Linked DNA regions of Teredinibacter purpureus. The protein of the gene in region 1 interacts with the protein of each later gene in a pairwise test. Links are inferred from orthologs where the notes say so. Each region holds a gene or a part of one and is shown in the gene's direction. Other genes may lie near its edges.

The links.
Region 2: the proteins of hfq (region 1) and rho interact in binary tests that used the Escherichia coli proteins (3 or more experiments, as listed by UniProt). The link is inferred for Teredinibacter purpureus from one-to-one orthologs.

Annotation. Positions count from the first base shown.
Region 1 is NZ_CP060092.1:1,582,260-1,588,084, forward strand. Bases 82-2,819 are described here. They hold hfq (RNA chaperone Hfq), read left to right. Parts: upstream 82-1,189; coding sequence 1,190-1,450; downstream 1,451-2,819. Other genes in these bases: miaA (tRNA (adenosine(37)-N6)-dimethylallyltransferase MiaA), read left to right, coding at 82-925; hflX (ribosome rescue GTPase HflX), read left to right, coding at 1,557-2,819. Outside these bases: more of miaA, read left to right, coding at 1-81; more of hflX, read left to right, coding at 2,820-2,894; FtsH protease activity modulator HflK, read left to right, coding at 3,017-4,165; protease modulator HflC, read left to right, coding at 4,168-5,040; H5647_RS07060 (DUF2065 domain-containing protein), read left to right, coding at 5,186-5,371; H5647_RS07065 (ATP phosphoribosyltransferase regulatory subunit), read left to right, coding at 5,385-5,825. UniProt on the Escherichia coli protein: RNA chaperone that binds small regulatory RNA (sRNAs) and mRNAs to facilitate mRNA translational regulation in response to envelope stress, environmental stress and changes in metabolite concentrations.
Region 2 is NZ_CP060092.1:605,737-622,869, forward strand. Bases 14,205-17,133 are described here. They hold rho (transcription termination factor Rho), read left to right. Parts: upstream 14,205-15,003; coding sequence 15,004-16,263; downstream 16,264-17,133. Other genes in these bases: trxA (thioredoxin TrxA), read left to right, coding at 14,205-14,516; H5647_RS02530 (hypothetical protein), read right to left, coding at 16,298-16,459; ubiD (4-hydroxy-3-polyprenylbenzoate decarboxylase), read left to right, coding at 16,462-17,133. Also shown: proC (pyrroline-5-carboxylate reductase), read left to right, coding at 1-134; H5647_RS02460 (YggT family protein), read left to right, coding at 142-729; homoserine O-succinyltransferase MetX, read left to right, coding at 880-2,031; methionine biosynthesis protein MetW, read left to right, coding at 2,031-2,621; H5647_RS02475 (DUF4426 domain-containing protein), read left to right, coding at 2,626-3,072; rdgB (RdgB/HAM1 family non-canonical purine NTP pyrophosphatase), read left to right, coding at 3,069-3,686; H5647_RS02485 (ISL3 family transposase), read right to left, coding at 4,374-5,597; H5647_RS02490 (hypothetical protein), read left to right, coding at 5,863-6,384; H5647_RS02495 (hypothetical protein), read left to right, coding at 6,336-6,719; conjugal transfer protein TraF, read right to left, coding at 6,724-8,019; radical SAM family heme chaperone HemW, read left to right, coding at 8,175-9,362; H5647_RS02510 (hybrid sensor histidine kinase/response regulator), read left to right, coding at 9,457-11,799; ppk1 (polyphosphate kinase 1), read left to right, coding at 11,913-14,021; more of trxA, read left to right, coding at 14,190-14,204. UniProt on the Escherichia coli protein: Facilitates transcription termination by a mechanism that involves Rho binding to the nascent RNA, activation of Rho's RNA-dependent ATPase activity, and release of the mRNA from the DNA template.

The DNA of each region.
Region 1 (5,825 bases):
CACTGCGTCAGGGAAAACGGATCTGGCTATAGCATTGCATGAACAGTTAGGCGCCGAAATTATTAGTGTCGACTCTGCGTTGGTTTACCGTGGTTTAGATATCGGCTCTGCTAAACCTAGCGCAGATGAGCTTGCGCGCGCGCCCCATCGTTTGATTAACATTCGGGACCCGTCCGAACCCTATTCTGCGGCAGATTTCGCAAAAGATGCGACGAAAGAAATGGCCGATATTGTTGCTCAAGGTAAAACGCCGTTATTGGTTGGTGGCACCATGCTGTATTTCAAAGCTTTGCTCGAAGGGCTTTCAACCATGCCAGCGTCAGAGCCTGCTACTCGCGCGCAGATCGAAAAAGAAGCCGCTGATTTTGGTTGGCCGTATATGCATGATCAGTTAGGGCTGGTTGATCGTGTAACGGCGGAATTGATACACCCTAACCATTCGCAGCGAATTTGCCGTGCGCTTGAAGTGTATCGGCTTTCAGGAAAACCAATAAGTGAGTTCCGTCAAGAAAACAGTGGCGGTCTCTTGCATGAGTATGAATGGACCCAAATTGCGATTACACCTTTTGACAGAACCGTGCTTCATCAACGGATAGAATCGCGTTTTAAATTAATGCTTGAACTCGGGTTTATTTCCGAGGTCGAAACATTGTACCGTCGAGGCGATTTAAATTCGGAATTGCCCGCAATTAGAGCAGTGGGGTATCGTCAGGTATGGGATTACCTCGAGGGTAAGAGTGACTTTTCTCACATGCGAGAGCGGGGCATTATTGCAACTCGGCAGTTGGCTAAACGACAATTAACGTGGCTACGCTCTTGGCCGAACTTAAATTGGTTATATAGTCAGCATGAAAATGGAGAATTGTTGAGTTCTAGTGAAATTGTGATTAAAGCATTGAGAATTTTATCTCCAACCACCATATAATGGCGCGGAGACCTGCTTAATGACGAGTGCAGGATGTTGGGGCGAGAGATTGTGTGATTATTAACATTATCGGTAAGGAAGCCGGTTGATCGTGACATTCTAGCCCGAACGACTATAGTCAATTTATACGCTTACACGGATACTATTGATCTTAAAACTCTATAAATGGTTATAAGCGCGAACTTGGCGTGTTAACACCCGTTTAATGTTTTTTTATTAAGAGAACGTGACTACTTACTTTTGATCCTTACAAGGAGAATACCCATGTCAAAAGGGCATAGCTTACAAGACCCTTACCTTAATGTGCTTCGTAAAGAGCGCATTCCGGTGTCCATATATTTGGTTAACGGCATCAAACTTCAGGGACAAGTTGAATCGTTTGACCAGTTTGTGGTTTTGCTTAAAAACACTGTAAGCCAAATGGTGTATAAGCACGCTATTTCTACTGTTGTCCCTTCACGCCCTGTTCGCGTGCCTATGCTAAATGCTGATGGCACTGGCGATGATCTGGATAATGGTGAATAGCTTCGAGACGCTAAAAGCAGGGGAATAGACGTTGGTCTAGGTCAGCCTATTTAGCTTGGACGTATCTTAGACACTGCTTTTAGCCAACCTCATAGCGGAGAATTACTTGTTTTTTGATAGACCTGATTCTGGTGAATTAGCCATCTTGGTTCACTTGGAGCTGCCAAAGGCAGTAGCGGCTGATGATCCCAGAGAGTTTGAAGAGCTGGTATTGTCGGCGGGGGGAGATCCAGTGGAAATGCTCACTGGCGCGCGTTCTGCACCCCACTCAAAGTACTTTATTGGCACCGGTAAACTCGATGAGCTACTTCAGTTAGTGCGTGAGCACGATGCTGGGTTAGTGATATTTAATCACGAGTTGTCCCCAAGCCAAGAACGCAATATAGAGAAAGAGCTTGAATGTCGTGTGCTCGACCGCACAGGGCTTATCCTCGATATTTTTGCCCAGCGTGCGCGTACCCACGAAGGCAAGTTACAAGTTGAATTAGCTCAGCTTGAGCATATGTCCACTCGGTTGATTCGCGGCTGGACGCACCTTGAACGACAGAAAGGTGGCATCGGTTTACGTGGGCCAGGGGAAACGCAATTGGAGTCTGATCGTCGTTTGTTACGAGCGCGAATTAAGACTATCGGTAAGCGTCTTGAAAAAGTGCGAAAACAACGTGAACAAGGCCGGCGAGCAAGAAGCCGCGCTGATATCCCTACCGTCTCTCTTGTTGGTTATACCAATGCTGGTAAAAGCACGTTGTTTAATGCGATTACTGAAGCGGGTGTTTATGTTCGTGACCAATTGTTTGCGACCTTAGACCCTACTATGCGTCGTATTAATTTACCGGATGTTGGTGGCGCAGTGCTCGCCGACACGGTGGGTTTTATTAGTAATCTACCACACCGCTTAGTTGAATCGTTTCGCGCCACGCTAGAAGAGGCCGCTAGTGCCGATTTGTTGTTGCACGTTATCGATGCCCCGGCGGATGAGCGTTTGCATAATATTGAACAGGTCGATCTCGTTTTAGAAGAAATCAAAGCTCATCAAATTCCGCGTTTACTGGTCTATAACAAGATCGATTTAATGGAAGGTATGGCGCCCAGAATAGATCGCGATGATTTGGGCAAACCGGTCGCCGTTTGGCTTTCCGCTCGGGATTCCCAAGAAGACAGGGCGGGAATAGAGCTATTATTCAAAGCGATATCGGATTTGTTAACGGATGACATGTTCCATGAGAAAGTGAGTTTGTCCGGTGATATGGGTAGTTTACGTGCGCGGTTGCACCGGCAAAATGCAGTGCTTGGCGAATCCTATTTGCCAGACGGTCGTTGTGAAATTGAGATAAGATTGCCCCAAGTGGATCTCAAGCGTATGCTCTCGGCTGAGAACATTGATCTCCAAGACCTTGCGGTTCAACCGCAACAAGATTCAGACGACGAGCGTCTGGCGGTCTAAATCTAACCTATTGACTAGCCTGTTTTTTAACTAGCGTGCTCGTTTCGCGAACGCGTACAGTTGAAAACGGCCAAATCGCCTTTATATCCTCTCAACTAATTCAAAATAATACGGAGTAACTTATGGCTTGGAATGAACCGGGTGGTAATAATAAAGACCCCTGGGGTGGCGGAAAGCGCGGCAATGATGGCCCGCCCGACCTAGATGAAGCCCTGAAAAACCTACAAAAGAAGTTGTCTGGCCTATTTGGTGGCGGCGGTAGAAGCGGTGGCGGGCAAGGCTCTGGTTTTGGTTGGTCTATGGTTGCTCTTGTTCTTATTGTTATCGCGGGAATATATATTGTTCTTGGCTCGGGTATTGTGAACGAGCAAGAGAGGGCCGTTGTATTACGCCTAGGGAATTATCATGAAACTAAAGGCCCTGGTTTTCGCTGGAACCCGCCTTTAGTGGATAAGGTTTATACCATTAATGTGACGGGTGTACGCCAGTGGACCACGTCAGAGCAAATGCTTACTAAAGATTTGAATATTGTTGATATCAAATTGTCAGTCCAGTATTTGATCAACGATGCTGAGCAATTTTTGTTGCGAGTGAAATCGCCTGAAGAAAGTTTAAAGCAAGCAACAAATAGTGCGTTAAGGCATGTGGCAGGTTCGGCTTTGATGCATGCGGTGTTAACCGAAGGTCGAGAGCAGGTTGCTTTTGATGTTCAGGATCGCTTGCAAATGTACCTTGATTCCTATGAAACAGGAATAAGTATTGAAAAGGTGAATATCGAAGATTCTAATCCGCCTCGTGAAGTACAGGGCGCGTTCGATGAAGTGATTGAAGCGAGAGAAGATGAAGAGCGTTTTCAGAATCAGGCGCAAGCTTATGCCAACGGCGTTATTCCTGAGGCGCGTGGTGCTGCACAGCGTGTGTTAGAAGAAGCTTACGCGTATAAAGAAAAAGTCATTGCCGAAGCAGAAGGTGAGGCGAAACGTTTTGAGTATTTACTTGCCGAGTATAAAAAAGCCCCTGAAGTGACACGGCAGCGTTTGTACCTAGATGCGGTACAACAAGTGATGAGTCTAAGTTCTAAGGTAATGGTTGATGTGGAAGGCGGTAATAACATGATGTATATACCGCTCGATAAAATTATGAGCAGTAATCGTCAGCCCGCTGGGCGAGCTATGGACGCCGTTGACATGGACACTTTGACGAATCAAGTGTTAGAGAATATTCGCCAAGAAGAGTCTGGTCTTAATGCGCGTCGTAGGGAGGGGAGATAGTTATGTCCGTAAGAGCCTTTATATTATCCATACTCGCTTTTGTTACCATTGTGATTGCAGCGAATTCAATCTACATCGTCAACGAGTTTGAGCGTGGCGTGCTGTTGCATCTTGGTCGAGTGGCCAATGCTGACTTACAACCTGGTGCGCATTTCAAAATCCCAATTGTACAAGAAGTGCGCAAGTTCGATGCGCGTGTACTGACATTGGATGCACGAGCTGAACGTTTTCTGACTGTCGAAAAGAAAAGCATGATGGTCGACAGCTTTGCCAAGTGGCGTATTATCAATGTAGGAACCTATTACACGGCAACTAACGGTGATGAGGCCCGCGCAAAGCGACTGCTAGAGCAGCGTATTAATGGTGGTTTGCGGAACCAGTTTGCTCAGCGATCATTGCAAGAAGTTGTGAGTGGAGAGCGCGATCAATTAATGACTAACCTCACCAATCAGCTAAACGAATTTACCCAAGATTCTCTGGGTATCGAAGTGGTTGATGTGCGAGTGAAGAAAATTGATTTACCGTCGGATGTGAGTGGCCCGGTATTTAGCCGTATGCGCGCTGAGCGTGAACGAGAAGCGCAGGAACATCGTTCACAAGGTAAAGAGCAAGCGGAAATCATTCGCGCCGATGCAGAGCGTCAACGCACGATCATGCAGGCAGAGGCTTATCGTGATGCAGAGCTACTTCGTGGTGAAGGTGATGCAAAGGCGTCCGGTATCTATGCGGCGGCTTTTCAGCAAGATCCGGAGTTTTACAGCTTTGTTCGTAGTCTGGAAGCTTATAAACAAAGCTTTAGTGGCAAAGAAGACATACTACTGATTGACCCTGATAGCGAATTCTTCCGTTATCTGAAGAATTCAAAAGGCAAATAGCGCTTGAATTCATGGTAAAATCACATAACCGGCTCCGATAGAGCCGGTTTTTTTATGTCTACGGATGATGGGTGGGGCTTCAAAAGTACCCGTCATGCTTAGCGAACAACTGAAATGTTAATGATAAAGGCTTCATTAGAATCCTATGTGGGAAGAACTCGGTAAAGCTGTTTGCCTGATATTGATCATAGAGGGCGTCGTGCCTTTTCTGTACCCTGATCGTTGGCGTAAATTGGTGGCAACCCTAGCGATTATTGATGACCGTCGTTTGCGGATTATGGGTCTCCTTAGCATGTTGATTGGGCTGGCATTGTTGTTAATCACTAATTGAGAATATACACATTATGAGTAGAGTTGACCGCTGGTTGCTGCCAGACGGCATTGAAGAGTTACTCCCTGAAGCGGCTAACAAAGTTGAAGGACTTCGCCGTAGATTGGTCGATACTTTTAAGTGCTGGGGTTACGATTACGTTATCCCGCCTATGGTGGAGTTTACCGACTCGCTTCTCACAGGCTCGGGCCGCGATATTGAACTGCTCACCTTCAAGGTGACGGATTTAGTGTCTGGGAAGACCATGGGTATTCGTGCTGATATGACGCCACAGGCGGCTCGAATGGATGCTCATAGCTTGAAGCGGGAAGGGGTTAATCGTCTTTGTTATGCTGGGCATGTGCTACACACCCGCCCGAAAGCACCTCTAGCATCGCGCACTCCGGTGTGGGCTGGTGTTGAATTGTTCGGTGAGCCAGGTATAGATGCCGACTTAGAAGTGATTAGCTTACTG
Region 2 (17,133 bases), 960 kb from region 1 along the record:
GGGTAACGTCACCAAACGGTACTACTGCCGAGGCAATTGCCTCTTTTGAAGAAAACGACTTCCGCTCAATTGTCGAAAACGCCATGCTCGCTTGCGCTGACCGCTCACGCGAACTCGCCAAAGAATTAGGTTAAGCTCATTATGAATCCTTGGATCGAAATAGTGGTTCTTGTCATCGATACGCTTGCGTCACTGTACCTATCTTTTGTGGTCTTACGCTTTCTATTGCAAGTTGCGCGGGCCGATTTTTATAATCAATTTTCACAGGCTATTGTGAAAGTCACCAATCCATTGCTTATTCCGTTACGCAAGGTTATTCCCGGCGCGGGAGGCATAGACATAGCCTCTATAGTGCTCGCACTGTTACTGCAGCTGGTAATCGGAGAATTACTGGCCATTATTGTTGCGCAACAATGGATCAACCCGCTCCAGATGACCCTTTGGGGGCTGATAGGGCTACTAAAATTATCAACCTATATTGCCTACATTTGCCTTATTGTTTTAGTTGTCACCAGCTTTATTGCTCCCCACAGCAGCCACCCCGCTCTAGTATTGGTTCGCCAACTCATGGACCCTATACTGAACCCCGTTAAACGGATTATTCCGCCTATGGGTGGGCTTGATTTCTCCGTGCTTTTTGTATTTTTGGGCCTCACCGTGCTGCAAAAAATGCTCGATATTTTTGCCAGCAATGTTGGCCTGGTACCACTTGTAGTAATCGGATACTAACGAAGCTTAGGACCCAACAATTACCATCACTCTAATTAATTTGTGCCGGATCATTACCGGCATGAATAAGATAGCGTAAGCTAGCACCTTCTATTGTGCAGGGTTCGCTCTGCCTTCACCTAGACTATACGACACATCTAAGCCAGACAAATGCCAGAATCACTGCCAGAAAACTCCGTCGGACTTGTAGAACCCCACACCTATCACTTTGACGAACCACTGTCTTTAGCCTGTGGCCGAGATCTCGACAGCTATGATCTCGTGGTCGAAATGTACGGCACACTCAACGCAAACAAATCAAATGCCATTCTTATTTGTCACGCACTTTCCGGCCATCACCACGCTGCTGGCTACCACAGCATGGAAGACCGCAAAGCCGGTTGGTGGGACCACTATATTGGCCCCAACAAACCTTTAGATACGAATAAATTTTGTATTGTTTCGCTAAACAACCTCGGCGGCTGCCATGGCTCCACCGGCCCTACATCCCCAAACCCTGCAACGGGTAAACCCTGGGGTGCAGACTTCCCCAATTTACGCGTACGCGACTGGGTAAATTCTCAAGCACGACTCGCCGACCGCATGGGCATCCAAAAATGGGCCGCAGTTGTCGGTGGCAGCATGGGGGGAATGCAAGCCATGCGCTGGGCGCTAGAGTTTCCAGAGCGGCTCGACCATTGTGTTGTGATAGCCGCGGCAATGAAACTTACCGCTCAAAACATTGCCTTTAACCATGCCGCACGGCAAGCTATTTTGACAGACCCTGAGTATCATCAGGGCAATTACATTACCGAAGACACCGTACCCACTCGTGGCCTATCGATTGCCCGAATGATTGCTCACCTTACCTACTTATCCGACGACGGCATGGGTAAAAAATTCGGTCGAGATTTACGCTCCGGCTCGTTTGAGCAAGGCATAGAAGCACCTGTCGAATTTCAAATTGAAAGTTATTTACGATACCAAGGTGAAACTTTCTCCAAAGTTTTTGATGCAAACACTTACGTTTTAATGACACGCGCGCTGGATTATTTTGATCTAGCCCGTGAATACGACGACAACCCCGTCACAGCCTTCAAAAATGCACTGTGCAAATTTTTAATTATTTCATTCACCTCGGACTGGCGTTTTTCGCCAGAAAGATCAAAAGAAATGGTAAATGCTTTAATACGCGCTGACCGCGACGTGGTTTACGGTGAAGTAGAATCCTCTTTTGGGCACGACGCTTTTTTAGTCCCCGATCAACCGCGATATTGGGATTTGTTTACCCGGTATATGGAAAAAATTGAGGTGACTCAATAATGCGTATCGACCATGATATTATAGAAGGCTGGATAGAACCTAACTCTCGCGTACTAGATCTTGGCTGCGGCGATGGTTCCCTCTTAAAAAAATTAGCTGCACAAAAAAACATACACGGCTATGGTATTGAAATAAACTCCGAGAATATTTTACGCTGCATAGCGAATGGCGTTAACGTCATTGAACAAAACCTCGACGAAGGCTTAAGTGATTTCGACGACCAAAGTTTCGACACCGTTATTATGTCGCAAACGATCCAAACCATGCAGTACCCCGACAAAGTACTACAAGAAATGCTACGCGTCGGCCGCCAATGTATTGTCACGTTCCCTAATTTCGGCCACTGGAAAGCCCGATTCCACTTAGGTATTAACGGCCGTATGCCCGTATCAGATTTATTGCCCTACGAATGGTATAACACGCCTAACATCCATTTTTGCACATTTACCGACTTCGAAATACTCTGCGAAGCCCATAATGCAAAGCGCTTAAACAGAGAAGTTATTGGTGGCAATAAACAAGGTTCACTACTGCAAAAATTTCATCCTAATTTATTTGGCGTTACCGCCCTTTACCGACTAACACAATAACCTTATGACACATTACTTTTATTCTATTATTTTTGCGATAACATGCTTCATTAGCAGCGCCAGTATCGCTGAAACAAATCTCCAAGGCAGCCAAGTTTCCGGCGATTACGAAATCCACTACAGTGTTTTTCCTAGTAATTTTTTACTGCCCGACGTCGCAGCTGCGTACAAGATTAAACGCAGCCAATACGAAGCACTGCTTAATATTTCAATCACCCCTCGAGGCGAACACGGTGGCCACGCAGCCAACATTACCGGCACTGTCACCAACCTATTACAGCAACAAAAAATACTGGAATTTACCGAAATTAAAGAAGCCACGGCAACTTATTATCTAGCGCCCGTAAGAATTTCAGGCAAAGAAGTGGTGAATTTTACTATAGACGCACGTTTAATTGAGGGTGACGTGCCGTTAAACGCCCGCTTTAGCAGCGAGCTTGTTTCACAATGAAACAGCAAGTTGTTTTAGCCAGCGGCAATGCGGGAAAATTACGCGAATTTTCTAGGCTGCTCTTCCAGTGTGATTTTGAAGTACTCCCACAATCCGCTTTTAATGTACCCGAAGCCGAAGAAACGGGCCTCACGTTTGTGGAAAACGCAATATTAAAAGCACGTAATGCTTGCGCACATACCGGGTTACCCTCTATTGCAGACGACTCAGGCATTGAGGTTGATGCACTGCTAGGTAAACCAGGCATTTACTCTGCTCGATTTTCGGCCAATTGGCTTGGCGAACCTGCGAGCGACACACGCAACAACCTCTATTTACTAGACCAACTAAACACCATCACCGAACGTAAAAATCGAAGCGCGCGCTATCAATGCGTATTAGTTTACCTGCGCCATAAAGAAGACCCCACGCCCATTATTTGTCAGGGTAGCTGGGAGGGGTTTATCTTGGATGCGCCAACAGGCGCTGAAGGCTTCGGCTACGATCCATTATTTTATGTGCCCGAATTTGATTGCAGCTCGGCCGAGCTGGATAAAGACTTAAAAAATAAAATTAGCCATCGTGGCAAGGCATTACAAACGCTATTAGAAGCCATTAAAACGGAAAAAATTTAAATTCCATAAGCTTACTTAAGAACAAAAAGACTCAAACCAAGAGGTGCACGAGTCATTCAGTTCTCGCGCAGGGGAAATTATAGTCTGTTCTTCGTTGCCTGATCTACAATAGGCATAAATAATAACGGACAAGTCTAAAAGGGATTTTAAAATGAACTTACCTCTTACCAGTAAAGTTTAAATTACTAGCCAGCGCACTGTTTATAGTCAGTATTTCCTCACTAGCCTCGCCATTACTCGCATCCGAGCCCGAAGAGGGTCCCTCATCAATAGGATATAAAACGATAGAAGAGAGCGTATTGAGTGCTCTAGCAAGAGAACAATTACGTCAACAATTTGCTGCCGCCGCCTATGCCGAAACGCAAAGAGGAATAGGCGGCGGCAAACGCGGCATCTCAGCAAACGCAAGAGAATGAGAATAAACTTTCAATCTGCTTAAATTCAGCCAACGGTAGCTTACAAGGGTGCAAGTACAACGCAAAGACAAGATTGGTTAAGGACTTAAGGTCATGCTCAAGTTTGGCCGCAGGTTTTAGTGGCACCCTAGTTCTCAGTAGCGGTCCAATATCAATCAGTGTCGAAGGAAGCGTACAACCTTACGTCAATCAATGTAACCTCGTTGCCCAACCGACCGAAGAGGCCAATACAGCAAACTGTACGTATATGGGCCTTCCCCTATTCGGGTGGCTAGATTTCTGGCATCAGGTCCAGCCCGCCGAGATGAAATAAAATTGCAGCCTTAAAACGGGCCTTATGCCTAAAACCTTTCGCTTTTACTTTTAGCATTTTTATTCTGCTATTTATACTTTCTGCACCAGCATTATTCTTTTTATTTACGATGGCGTTTATTATCCCCCATAGATTCTTCTTTATGCTTTTAGCTACCGATTTTATAGGATTGAGGCGGCTTCTTATCGCCCAGCTGTACCATTGCTTCCAAGCTTCTTCAGCCCATATACGATCATCATAATTCCAGAGCTCCATGGCATACTCCTTTATCGCCCATGCGCGTGCAGTCTTCTTTGCTACAACGCTTAATGTTGAAATCTGTACAGAATGAATATCCTTTAGATTTTCACGTGATCTCAGCCATGCAAATTTCGATCTATGGAGCTCTAGCTTGTGTTGTTGCGCGACCATATTGGCTTCACTTTTACGAACACTATTTAGAGCCTTATTTAAGTCCATCGCAACATGGAACCTATCAAAACATATCGCTCTTTCCCAGTGAGGAATATACTCTTTGGTGGCATAAATATAGGACGGACTCATATCCATACTAATCGTTTCAACTGATTGGATTTGCTTGTCACTTAATCCTGTAAAAAATGCGTTTAAACTCGATTTTTTGCGATCTTCTTGGACATCTATTGCATGCCCATGATCATTGGAAACAATGGTCACATATTCATGTCCCTTTTTGCTGCAGACCTCATCGACAGCTAGGTTTTGAATATGTAGATGAGACCGTCTTTTTAGGCCTCGCTCTACAGCCCGCTTCATTATTCCATCGGCAGCATTCCAGCTAAGCGCCAGCTTCTTACTGACGGCATTAATACTCGCCTCTTGAAGCCAGGAGATTACATAAGCCTCAAACATCAAGGTGAAACTTGATCGCTTATCAGCCCAGGGGATATCAGCTTGCAATACACCGTGCGTGCGACATTTAGAGCGAGGGATATTCGCGTGAACGAGAGTGCGAAATTGACAGCTATCGAGATGGCGCCATGTTCTTGTTCTGGTGTCATGGCGACTACATCTGGATTCACACAAAGGGCAGGTTAAATGTTTGTCGCAATCGTATTCAACGTGGACGTGAACGGTGTTGTCACGCTCATCTAGCTGAACTGATTCGACAAACCAAGGAGAAGAGATTGATAATATTTTTTCGTAAAGAGAAAGCTCGTCCATCACTGAAAACCAAGAAATAAAAGGCTGGGATTCTAGGGGAGTTTATTAGGAAAGGCTAGAAAGCCACCCGAATAGGGGAAGGCCCACGTATATGCATGCTTTAGCAGAAAACAATTGCCTAGCAGCCTGGGAGTAAAGGTGCACTTAATGGGTATGACGGTAAACCTGTGTATTTATAGAGAAAATTTAAACTAATCATACCCATTAATTATCTTTCCAATAATGCATAACCATTTCATTAGCCGGCTTTAGGGAAAGTTTAACAGTGAAAAAAATTTTCAAAGTAAGCGTTCTTTTACTTATCGTAACGTGTGGGTTATCTCTAGTTATAATTCAAGACCGAGCCCTTAAGGGCGGCTCCGTCGAAGTAAAAGAACAGAACAGTTCCCTACAAAATACAATAGCCAACAACTCAACTATCTCCGATAACCAAAGCTTAATTTCCAGCACACCTAAAACGACCAGCCACCAAGACTCCCAAATCGGTTCAGCTGAGGTTCTACTCAGCGACGAAGATATTGAAAGAGATTTAGCGGGTCTACCAACAACCGCACAAATTCAAGCGGGAGCGGAATACAACCGAGAGCATGGCTGGGTCGATCAAGACGCAAGTGAAATTTACACACACTATTCGACCACAGAGCTGAATGCTCTCGCCAATGCTGGCGACCTAATTGCGATCGATACCTTAGCCCTTAGGTATGGCGCCGAAGGAAAAACAAAAGAAATGCTGGCCATGTGGCGCAAGGGGGTACTTTTGGCTCAAGTGCAAACGCCGTTGCCTTAGGCGGCGGCTCCCTTATAAGTTACAAACATTTAAAGACCAACCCAGAAGCAGCACAAGAATTACTCATTGATGGTCTAGCGTGGTACAAAATAGCGATGGTCAGGGGAGACTCCGTTGCAGAGATGCTTCTTAAAAGCGATATTAAGCGCTATGGCATCGACCTATTCACTGTTCCACAAGAAGAAGTCGACCGAAAAGCAGCTGAGCTTTATCACGCATTGAGCAAGGAGCGAGAAGAGCTGGGGCTAGGAACTTACGACAATAACGTGCCCGAACATTTAGAAACGTTCTTTTACTATATGTCTGGAAAGTGGGCTAAAGAGTATCGCCAATAATAAATTAAAACACCCAACCCAATTGTAAACCCGCACCCGTACTGGTTGAACCCGTAGCGTAAGAAAGCTCAAACGCCATACCTTTAAATTGGTAGGCCACACCACCGGCAATAACATCGTCACGCAAGCCTGTCATATCTTGGCGATAGCCTAAGCACAACTCTAGCGCTTCAAACGGTGATATTGCCAAACCCAAACTGGTTTCTTGTGTGGGGGCTTCTGCCGCCATCGCTTCATTCTCTATAACATCCACATCCAACCCTAGGGTTAACCAATCGTTCACATACGCAAAGCCCATACGTGGCCGTGGATTTAGCTTCAGCAGCAAACCATCATCCGTTTCAAATTCTTCAGGAATAATATCTTTTACGGCAAAACCTATACGGTAATGGCCGAACATTTCCAAAGCGATGCCCACATCTGCGTTAAGGCCTACATAGGTGCGCTGGCTGCCGAGAAAATCTAATTCGTCTGTATCGAAATTGGTGGTTTCTCGAAACACATCCACACGAATAACTTTGGGGGTAACACCAATAGCCAAGGCTTGGTCGAACACGTCAAACTGTTTGGCTACCGCTACAGCCCATTCACTAATAACAACCCCACCCACATCAACAGTGGACGTTAACTGTTCGGTGGGATCAATTAAATTACCATTGGCATCAAGGAGTTCGGCAGGAATATCAGTGGGCGCGCCACCGTCAGCAACAGTATCCAGCGCTAGAATATAACGTTCGAGCAAAGCACTGTCCTCTGGTGGAATAGTCGACGTACCCAGCCCTAACGTTCGCACACCAAAATAGAAGGCGCCCCCTTCAAGTAAGCTCGGCTCACTCACAGAAAAGCTCACCACCGCATCCATGTTCACATCTTCATTCGCCAAATCATCCAGCAAGGCATCCAGTTCGCGCGCTAAGTCAGCGGTTTGAGCAGCTGTTGCTGCCGAAGGCGCGGCATTAAAGGTACTCACGGCTCCACCAAGGCGCTGGTCCAAATCATCGTTGGCGGCATTAACAACATCTTCCACAACGTTGTCGGCTTGAATCACAACGTTGGGAAACACCACCCTTCCGTGCCGAGTATCTTCTTCTCGCTCATCATGAAACGCTAACAATGCCGCGTTGTAATACTGCGCCGAATGCCAGCTTGCTGTGGCAACGGTCGCACCTCCCATTGCCAAGCCGCGTGCATCATAAATTCCATAATTCACAGCTAGTGCAGACATCGGTAAACACCCACCGCTCCACACAATGGCTACGGCCATCAATTTAAGAGGAAATCTCACCCACGACTGGCTCAAAGAGCACTCCTTCTTTTTGTTTTGATTAAATCGAGCATTATCTTCGCTATAGTGTAATCGCAACCGACTTCCACCGTTTGTTTCATTTTGTAATCATAGATCTCTGCACGTTCACTGAGTTAAAGTAACGCCCAACCCATAGCTAAACAACACTCATGCCGTCATCGCTTACCTTAAACTCACTGCCACCACTCTCGCTCTATATACACATACCGTGGTGTGTCCGTAAATGTCCCTATTGCGATTTCAACTCGCATCAAGCCAACGGTGAGCTACCTATACAGCGCTATATCGATGCTCTCGAGCAAGATTTAAAAACCGATGCATTCCTTGCGCAAGGCCGAAAACTTGAAAGCATTTTTTTCGGCGGTGGCACCCCAAGTTTACTGCCGGCTAAAGCCGTCGGTCGAATACTAGACGCCGCCGCGACCACCATTGGCCTATCACCCACCTGCGAGATTACCTTAGAAGCCAACCCCGGCACGGCCGAATACGATAGTTTCAACGGGTATCGCAGCGCTGGAGTAAACCGTCTTTCCATGGGCGTACAAAGCTTCGATGCCCAGCAACTCAAAACGCTGGGCCGTATTCACTCACCAAATGATGTTATTCACGCATTCGAACTGGCCCGCAAAGCTGGCTTCGACAACATGAATCTCGATTTGATGTTCGCCTTGCCGCAGCAAACACGACAAGGCGCCGCACAAGACCTTAAGAAAGCCATCGCATTAGCCCCAGAGCACCTTTCTTGGTACCAACTCACCATTGAGCCGAATACCGAGTTTTACAGCCGCCCCCCGCAACAACCAGAAGACGATACCGTGTGGGATATCCAACAACATGGGCAACAACAGCTCGCCGAGGCAGGCTACCACCAATATGAAATTTCGGCGTATGCCCAACCTCATTTGCGCGCCGCCCACAATATGAATTATTGGCAGTTTGGCGATTACCTCGCCATTGGCGCTGGTGCCCACGGTAAAATTACCCAATTCGACACGCAACACATTATGCGTTTTCGGAAAACGCGCATGCCAGAACACTACTTAGGCGCCATGCAAAAGCAAGTTTTACAGGGCAACCCCTTCAATGCCGATAGCCATCACGTCGACACAACAGCACTGCCCTTTGAGTTTATGATGAATGCTCTGCGACTCGTTCATGGTGTTCCAACAAGGCTTTACAGCGAACGCACAGGGCTTTCAATAGACAATATTCAGAACCTGTTGCAGCAGCAACAAAACAAAGCCCTACTTGCCCCTTGGCAATCGCACCTGCAAGCAACGCCCTTAGGGCATCAATACTTAAACAACCTACTGGAAGCCTTTCTGGCAGAGACATAACAACCACCGTATACCGAGTAAGCTAATGGCTGCTACACTCATTGAGGACCTTGCCAAATAAAGCTAAGCATGACCGTGGCCAACTATTCATTCGATGCGTACATCTAATAAAACTCCACAAACCCGCAGCATTGCACAGCGCCTATCTTTGCTGGCACTCATTATCGGGCTCATTATAATCTTTTTGGCTATCGGTGAACGATTGCTGCTTGAGCGCAACTACACCCAACACCTGTCACTCGAACTCGACGCCTCCGCTCAGGCCATTACACCTTGGATCGCTCGGGCTCTCGCCCGTAACAGTGAGCAACAAGTTAATAAAGTACTCAACGAACACCACGTACTCCACCCAGCATTAACTCTGACGCTAACACAACAATTTGGCAGCCGAGTTGAGCAGCTCACGTCTATCGCGGGTACAGAACAATCCGGATGGCGACGCCACCTTAGCCAAAACTACCCCCTCGCTACAGAACACGGCAATTACAACTTAACGCTAGAAAGTTCAGATGCGTTCTTTAACCGTGAGTTTTTAAACGCGTTTTTATATAACTTAATGCTCGAAAGCGCCGTTATGTTAATGATGGCCATCGCTATTCTAAATTTGGTACACCGACTCGTCATTCGCCACCTTCACAGTATTGCCGACCAAGCCAAAACGGTATCGCTGAATAACCTTGAAGCACCCATCGCGCTAGACCGCCCGCCCTCAACGAAAGGGAAAGACGAGCTAGACTCGATCGTTGAAGCGCTCGAAACCATGCGAAACACCATTCAAGACGATCTGTGGCAACGCAACGAAATTGAAAAAGCCCTACTAACGGAAAAAGAAGAAAAACTCGAAACTCGAAAATTAATCCAACAATTTGAAGCCGCACATCAAGCCAAGAGTCAATTTATCGCGACGATGAGTCACGAAATACGCACCCCCATGAACGGGGTCATTGGCATGATAGAAATGCTTCGTGATACCCCCTTAAACGATACTCAGAAACACTATTTAGATGTTATTTTTCGATCAGGGGAATCGCTGCTTGATATTATTAATGACATCCTCGACTACTCCAAAATCGAAGCCGGCAAGATGCACCTGGAAGATGTCGAATTCGATCTTAACCAATTAATTAACGATTGCCTGCAACTATTCAGCGCCACAACGCACAAACGCGACATAGAACTGCTATGCAATGTTCATCCCTCTGCCCCCATTTACCTCAAAGGTGACCCAACCCGTTTACGGCAGATTTTAGTGAATCTAATCGGCAACGCCTTCAAATTCACATCGTCAGGCTACGTGTTTGTTGAAGTACTACCCATGAAGCAGACTGCCAGTGAAACGCCCGTACTAAAATTCTCAGTCTCCGATAGCGGAATTGGTATAGAGCGGCAAAAACTTAACCATTTATTTGACGCCTTCAGTCAAGCCGATAGCACAACCAGCCGCCGCTTTGGTGGAACAGGGCTTGGGCTCGCAATATGCAAGCAGCTCGCCGAACTCATGAACGGCAAGATTGGGGTGAACAGCAAGCCCAACGAGGGCTCCACGTTTTGGTTTACCAGTGAATTCCATTTGCCCGATGATTCTTCAAACCGCCAAGCACCCAGCTCCAGCTTAGCGCTTTCTGGGAAGCGCGTTCTCGCGATACATAACACCCCCATACTCAATCGGGCATTTGGTGAACATACCGCCAGCTGGAACGTAACCTGTCACACCCTCGATAATGCCGACAAGGCCTTGGAACGCTTAAAAATACTGCCCAACAGCAAGAAATACGACTTTATTTTCATCGACCAAACCGTTGACGGTAAGGATGGTTTTATGGTCGCCAAAGCCATTCGCAAATTAGAACTTTACGCTGAAACCCCTATTATTATTCTTACCCGGGAACGCACCACAAACTTCAGCATGGAGCAACTAATGCCAGTCACCTCCGTGCTACCACGACCTCTCACCATTAGCGCAATAAAAAACACACTCCTTGCGCAAGCGACAGGCGTGATGCTTGACGAGCTCATATCCATGGAAAGTAAAAGTATTGCACCACAACGAAAACTCAACGTATTAGTTGCCGAAGACAACGCCGTAAACCGAATGGTAATAGAAGGCCTATTGAGTAAAATTGAAATAGAACCTATATTTGCGGAAGATGGCAAACAAGCACTGGATGCCTTTATTGAAGCAGACCCTCGATTCGACTTAATTTTTATGGATTGCGAAATGCCGGAAATGGACGGCTTTGAATCTACCGAAAAAATTCGTGAACAGGAACACAATAAAGCGCACACGCCCATCCCCATAATCGCCCTCACGGCACACGTAGAAGCCGAACATCGCCAACGCGTCTTCAATGTAGGCATGAGCTACTACCTCACAAAACCCGTGACAATGGAAAAGCTCCGAGAATCATTAGTCTCGGTTGGCGTACTGCAAGATTAAGCGTATTGTAACCAAGGCTTTACTATTCATACTTATGATATGAGAACCATTTAAACGCAATACAAGCGCTATATTGTATATACTGTTTTGCTCAACTATCAGGACAGACGTACATGCCCGAACTCGACACTGCCGCAACCCCCCCAGAAACTGCCGAAACTATTTCGCTCGACAACAATGCGTATTATCTCAATCGAGAGTTAAGCCACCTCGCATTCAATCAACGCGTTCTCGCGCAAGCATTAGACGAAAGCCACCCCATACTCGAGCGTCTTAAATTTTTGTTAATTTTTAGCTCCAACCTCGACGAATTTTTTGAAATTCGCGTCGCAGGGTTAATGCAAAGCATAAAGTTTGAACGAGAAACCACTGGCCCTGACGGCATGCCGCCTAGCGAAACCTTGCGGAAAATTAGCGAAATTTGTCACAAAACGGTAGATCAACAATATAAAACGCTAAACGATATTTTAATACCGGCAATGGCAACCGAAGGGATTCGCTTTTTACGTCGAAAACAATGGACGACAGCCCAAACTGAATGGGTTGAAAATTTTATAGAGCATGAAGTACTACCCATCATAAGCCCGATAGGTATCGACCCCGCTCACCCATTTCCTCGGCTCGTCAATAAAAGCCTTAATTTCATTGTAAAGCTCGAGGGAAAAGACGCCTTCGGACGCGACCTCAATTACGCCGTTGTTCCAGCACCTCGAACACTACCCCGCGTGATCAAACTACCCGATGAATTAGGCGAACCCGGCCATAACTTTATTTTTCTCTCCTCTATGATTCACGCCAATGCCGACAAAATGTTCCCCGGCATGAAGGCATTAGGCTGTTATCAATTCCGCATCACCCGCAATGCCGACTTAGATGTCGACATGGAAGGTATTGCCGACCTCGCCCGTGCCCTAAGAGGTGAATTACATTCACGGCGTTTCGGCACAGCCGTAAGATTAGAAGTCGCCGATAACTGCCCAGAAGAGCTCACCCAATTTTTACTTCAAGAAACAGGCTTAACCGAAAGCGAACTCTATCGCGTGCATGGGCCGGTAAACCTTAAGCGCCTTATGAAGGTGCCAACACAAGTCGGTCGACCCGACTTGCTCTACCCTCCTTTTACGCCAACTATGCCCAAAGGCCTTGCTCGAAAAGACAATATTTTTGACGCCGTTGCCCGCAAAGACTATTTACTGCAACACCCCTTCGAGTCGTTTGCGCCCGTCATTCAATTATTGCGGCAAGCAGCAAAAGACCCTCACGTGGTGGCCATAAAGCAAACACTGTATCGCTCGGGTGGCCTCAAATCATCGATCGTAGACGCACTCATAGATGCGGCGCGCAACGGCAAAGAAGTTACGGCCATTGTTGAATTACGAGCCCGCTTTGACGAAGAAGAGAATCTCGAGCTAGCCAGCCGCTTACAAGAAGCTGGAGCCGTGGTGGTTTACGGTGTAGTCGGATACAAAACGCACTCGAAAATGGTGCTCGTGGTTCGCCGGGAAGGCGGCGAATTAAAGCGGTATGTACACTTAGGCACGGGCAACTACCACAGCGGTAACGCACGCCTGTACACCGATTACTCCCTTCTCACCGCCGATCCCGTACTGTGCGGCGACGTACACCGAATATTCCAACAGCTCACCGGCATGGGTAAAACAGAACGCATGGATAAACTGCTCCACGCGCCTTTTACCTTAAAACGGCAGCTCATACGGCTTATCGATGGCGAAGTAAAAGCACATCGCGATGGCAAACCGGCTCATATTATTCTTAAGTGCAATGGGCTCACCGAACCCAAAATCATTCAAGCGCTCTACAAAGCGTCACAGGCCGGCGTCTCTATCGACCTGATTATTCGGGGTATGTGTTGTTTACGGCCGGGAATTCCCGGCGTTTCGGACAATATCCGTGTTCGCTCTGTTGTCGGCCGATTTTTAGAACACACACGAACGTATTATTTTGCCAATAGCGAGCCCACCGTATTTTGTGCCAGTGCTGACCTAATGGAACGCAACCTCACCCATCGCGTGGAAACCTGCTTTCCGGTACAACAACCAGAACTCGCCCAACGTATTTATCGGGAATTGTTACTGTATATCAACGATAATATGCGCAGCTGGCAGCTCGACAATTCCGGCCATTACACCGAAAACCAGTGCGCTCAAGATGAGAGCCCACAAGGAGCACAAGAAGAACTCCTCCACTTGCTATCAAAATAATCATGCCCTATTAGGGTTGTAATTCCTTATCAGTGACCTAATTTACAAGATCAATGGCGCTGATAGGGCATAAACCGTCTTCAGGCTCTTATTTGGCCTTGTATCGAATACGGGCTATCCTTATCATTACCGCCTCTTCCCCTATACCCCCTTTTGGAGAATCTAAATATGAGTGACGCGATCGTTCACACTAGCGATGCAAACTTTGAACAAGACGTTTTGTCTGCTCAAGGCCCCGTTCTGGTTGACTTTTGGGCAGCATGGTGTGGTCCTTGCAAAATGATCGCGCCCGTTCTCGACGAACTTTCTCAGGAATACGGCGACAAGATCAAGATTTGTAAAATGGATGTAGACGCCAATAAGGCCACACCGGCCAAATTCAATATTCGCGGCATTCCAACATTGATTATTTTCAAGAACGGCAGCGCAGAAGGCACTAAAGTGGGTGCTTTATCGAAAGCGCAGTTAAAAGAATTTATTGAAAGCAATCTTTAAGAAATACCCTCGATATGGGCAGGGTCAAAAAATGCGACCCTATCCATATCAAGTTCTTGCGTATTAGGACTTTGCACTGAGTTATTTTTGTGGCTATACTGCAGATGTCTCGCATTTAAGCATTTCCGCTCATTTCTCCTGCAGTCACCATTACCTCGACTTTCAGCAACCCGATGACTGGATCTACGCAGACACAGCTGCCCAATCGGATAATCTTTATCACCTACTCGCGTTATCGATAGCAACACCAAGCCTGACCTACGGCTAACTAAAATGTCGAAGCGCCAACCGAATTCCGACACTCATTATAAAATGCAGCAAATAAGACTCCCGATTTCGAATCAGAAAATTTTGAACTGACTGAGCGTGGCCTTTTATGAATACTCGTCATTTGTACCTCAGTTTATTAACAGATTACTAATATCGACACTATTATTAACCCAATCATCTGGCAATTGCCGACAAGCCCTCCTACCGTATTAATCTTATGAATCTCACTGACCTCAAGAAAAAACCAATAGAAGAACTCATCGATATTGCTAAAGAGATGGGTATGGAAAGCCTAGCCCGCTCTCGCAAACAAGATGTCATTTTTAATATCCTAAAACGCCACGCCCGCAGCGGCGAAGATATTTACGGTGATGGGGTACTCGAAATTCTGCAGGACGGCTTCGGCTTTTTACGTTCAGCGGGCGCCAGCTACCTCGCTGGCCCAGATGACATCTATGTATCACCTAGCCAAATTCGACGCTTCAATTTACGTACTGGCGATACTATCTCCGGTAAAATTCGCCCCCCAAAAGAAGGCGAACGCTATTTTGCGCTACTAAAAGTTAATCAAATTAACTTTGACAAGCCCGAGAATTCACGCAATAAAATTCTGTTTGAAAACCTCACCCCCTTATTTCCTACAGAACGTCTAACACTCGAAACGGGTAATGGGTCTACCGAAGACTTAACCGGCCGCATCATTGATTTAATATCTCCAATTGGTAAAGGCCAGCGAGGCCTTATTGTCGCGCCACCAAAGGCCGGTAAAACCATCATGATGCAAAATATGGCACAAGCTATTACCCGCAATAACCCCGAATGCCACCTTATTGTACTGCTAATTGACGAGCGTCCGGAAGAAGTTACCGAGATGCAACGCTCTGTTCTGGGTGAGGTGGTTGCATCCACCTTCGACGAACCCCCCTCACGCCATGTTCAAGTTGCCGAAATGGTTATTGAACGTGCAAAACGGTTGGTAGAGCATAAAAAAGACGTAGTCATATTGCTCGACTCCGTTACGCGTTTAGCGCGTGCGTACAACACCGTTATACCCTCATCCGGTAAAGTGCTAACCGGTGGTGTCGATGCTCACGCCCTTGAACGCCCCAAACGTTTCTTTGGTGCCGCACGAAATATTGAAGAAGGCGGTAGCCTTTCCATCGTTGCCACAGCGCTGATCGATACCGGCTCTAAAATGGACGAAGTTATCTATGAAGAGTTTAAAGGTACAGGAAACCTAGAATTACACCTCGACCGTAAAATCGCCGAGAAACGCGTTTACCCTGCCATCAATATTCGTCGCTCCGGTACCCGCCGCGAAGACTTACTTATGAAAGAAGATGAACTGGCACGCGTATGGATTCTTCGTAAATTACTCCATGACATGGAAGATATCTCCGCAACTGAATTTTTAGTCGATCGACTTAAAGGCTTTAAGTCGAACAAAGAATTTTTCTTATCCATGAAATCTAAATAGCGACTGTTTAACGCGTTGCCTTCGCAGTGTCGGTTTACGGCACACCTTGTGCGAAGGCAACGCTGCTCATGGCAGCATTAAAAACAACCCAATCATCACTCACAACAACATCCCAAAGGGAGCTTGCAACCGCTCCGTATTCTCGTTGCCCCTCTTTTGGGCTCACTCGAAACGAAGCGCTCTGCACAACGCGCATCTATGTTTAAAGACCTCCGCGATTTTATCCAGCTGCTTGAGAAAAAGGGCCAGCTCAAACGCATCACACACCCGGTAAGCTGCCACCTCGAAATAACAGAGATTTGCGATCGAACGTTACGCGCGGGAGGGCCTGCACTGCTATTTGAAAATATCGAAGGCCACACCATACCGTTACTCGGCAATTTATTTGGCACGCCCGAACGCGTAGCTCTAGGAATGGGCCAAGAATCGGTTGAAGCACTGCGAGATGTTGGCGAACTCCTTGCGTTTTTAAAAGAGCCAGAACCACCAAAAGGCTTGAGAGATGCGTGGCAGAAAATGCCAATATTTAAGCAAGTGCTCAATATGTCGCCCAAAGAAGTGACGAAGGCACCCTGCCAACACAACGTAATGGAAGGCAGCGATGTCGACCTAACCAAAATCCCCATCCAAACGTGTTGGCCCGGAGATGTTGCACCGTTGGTTACGTGGCCCCTTGTCATTACCCGCGGCCCCCACAAAGAAAGACAGAACCTCGGCATCTACCGCATGCAACTCATCGGTAAAAACCGGTTGATTATGCGTTGGCTAAGCCATCGTGGCGGCGCGTTAGACTTTAGAGAATGGCAAAAAAAATATCCCGGTGAGAACTTCCCTGTATCTGTTGCACTTGGCGCAGACCCCGCAACTATT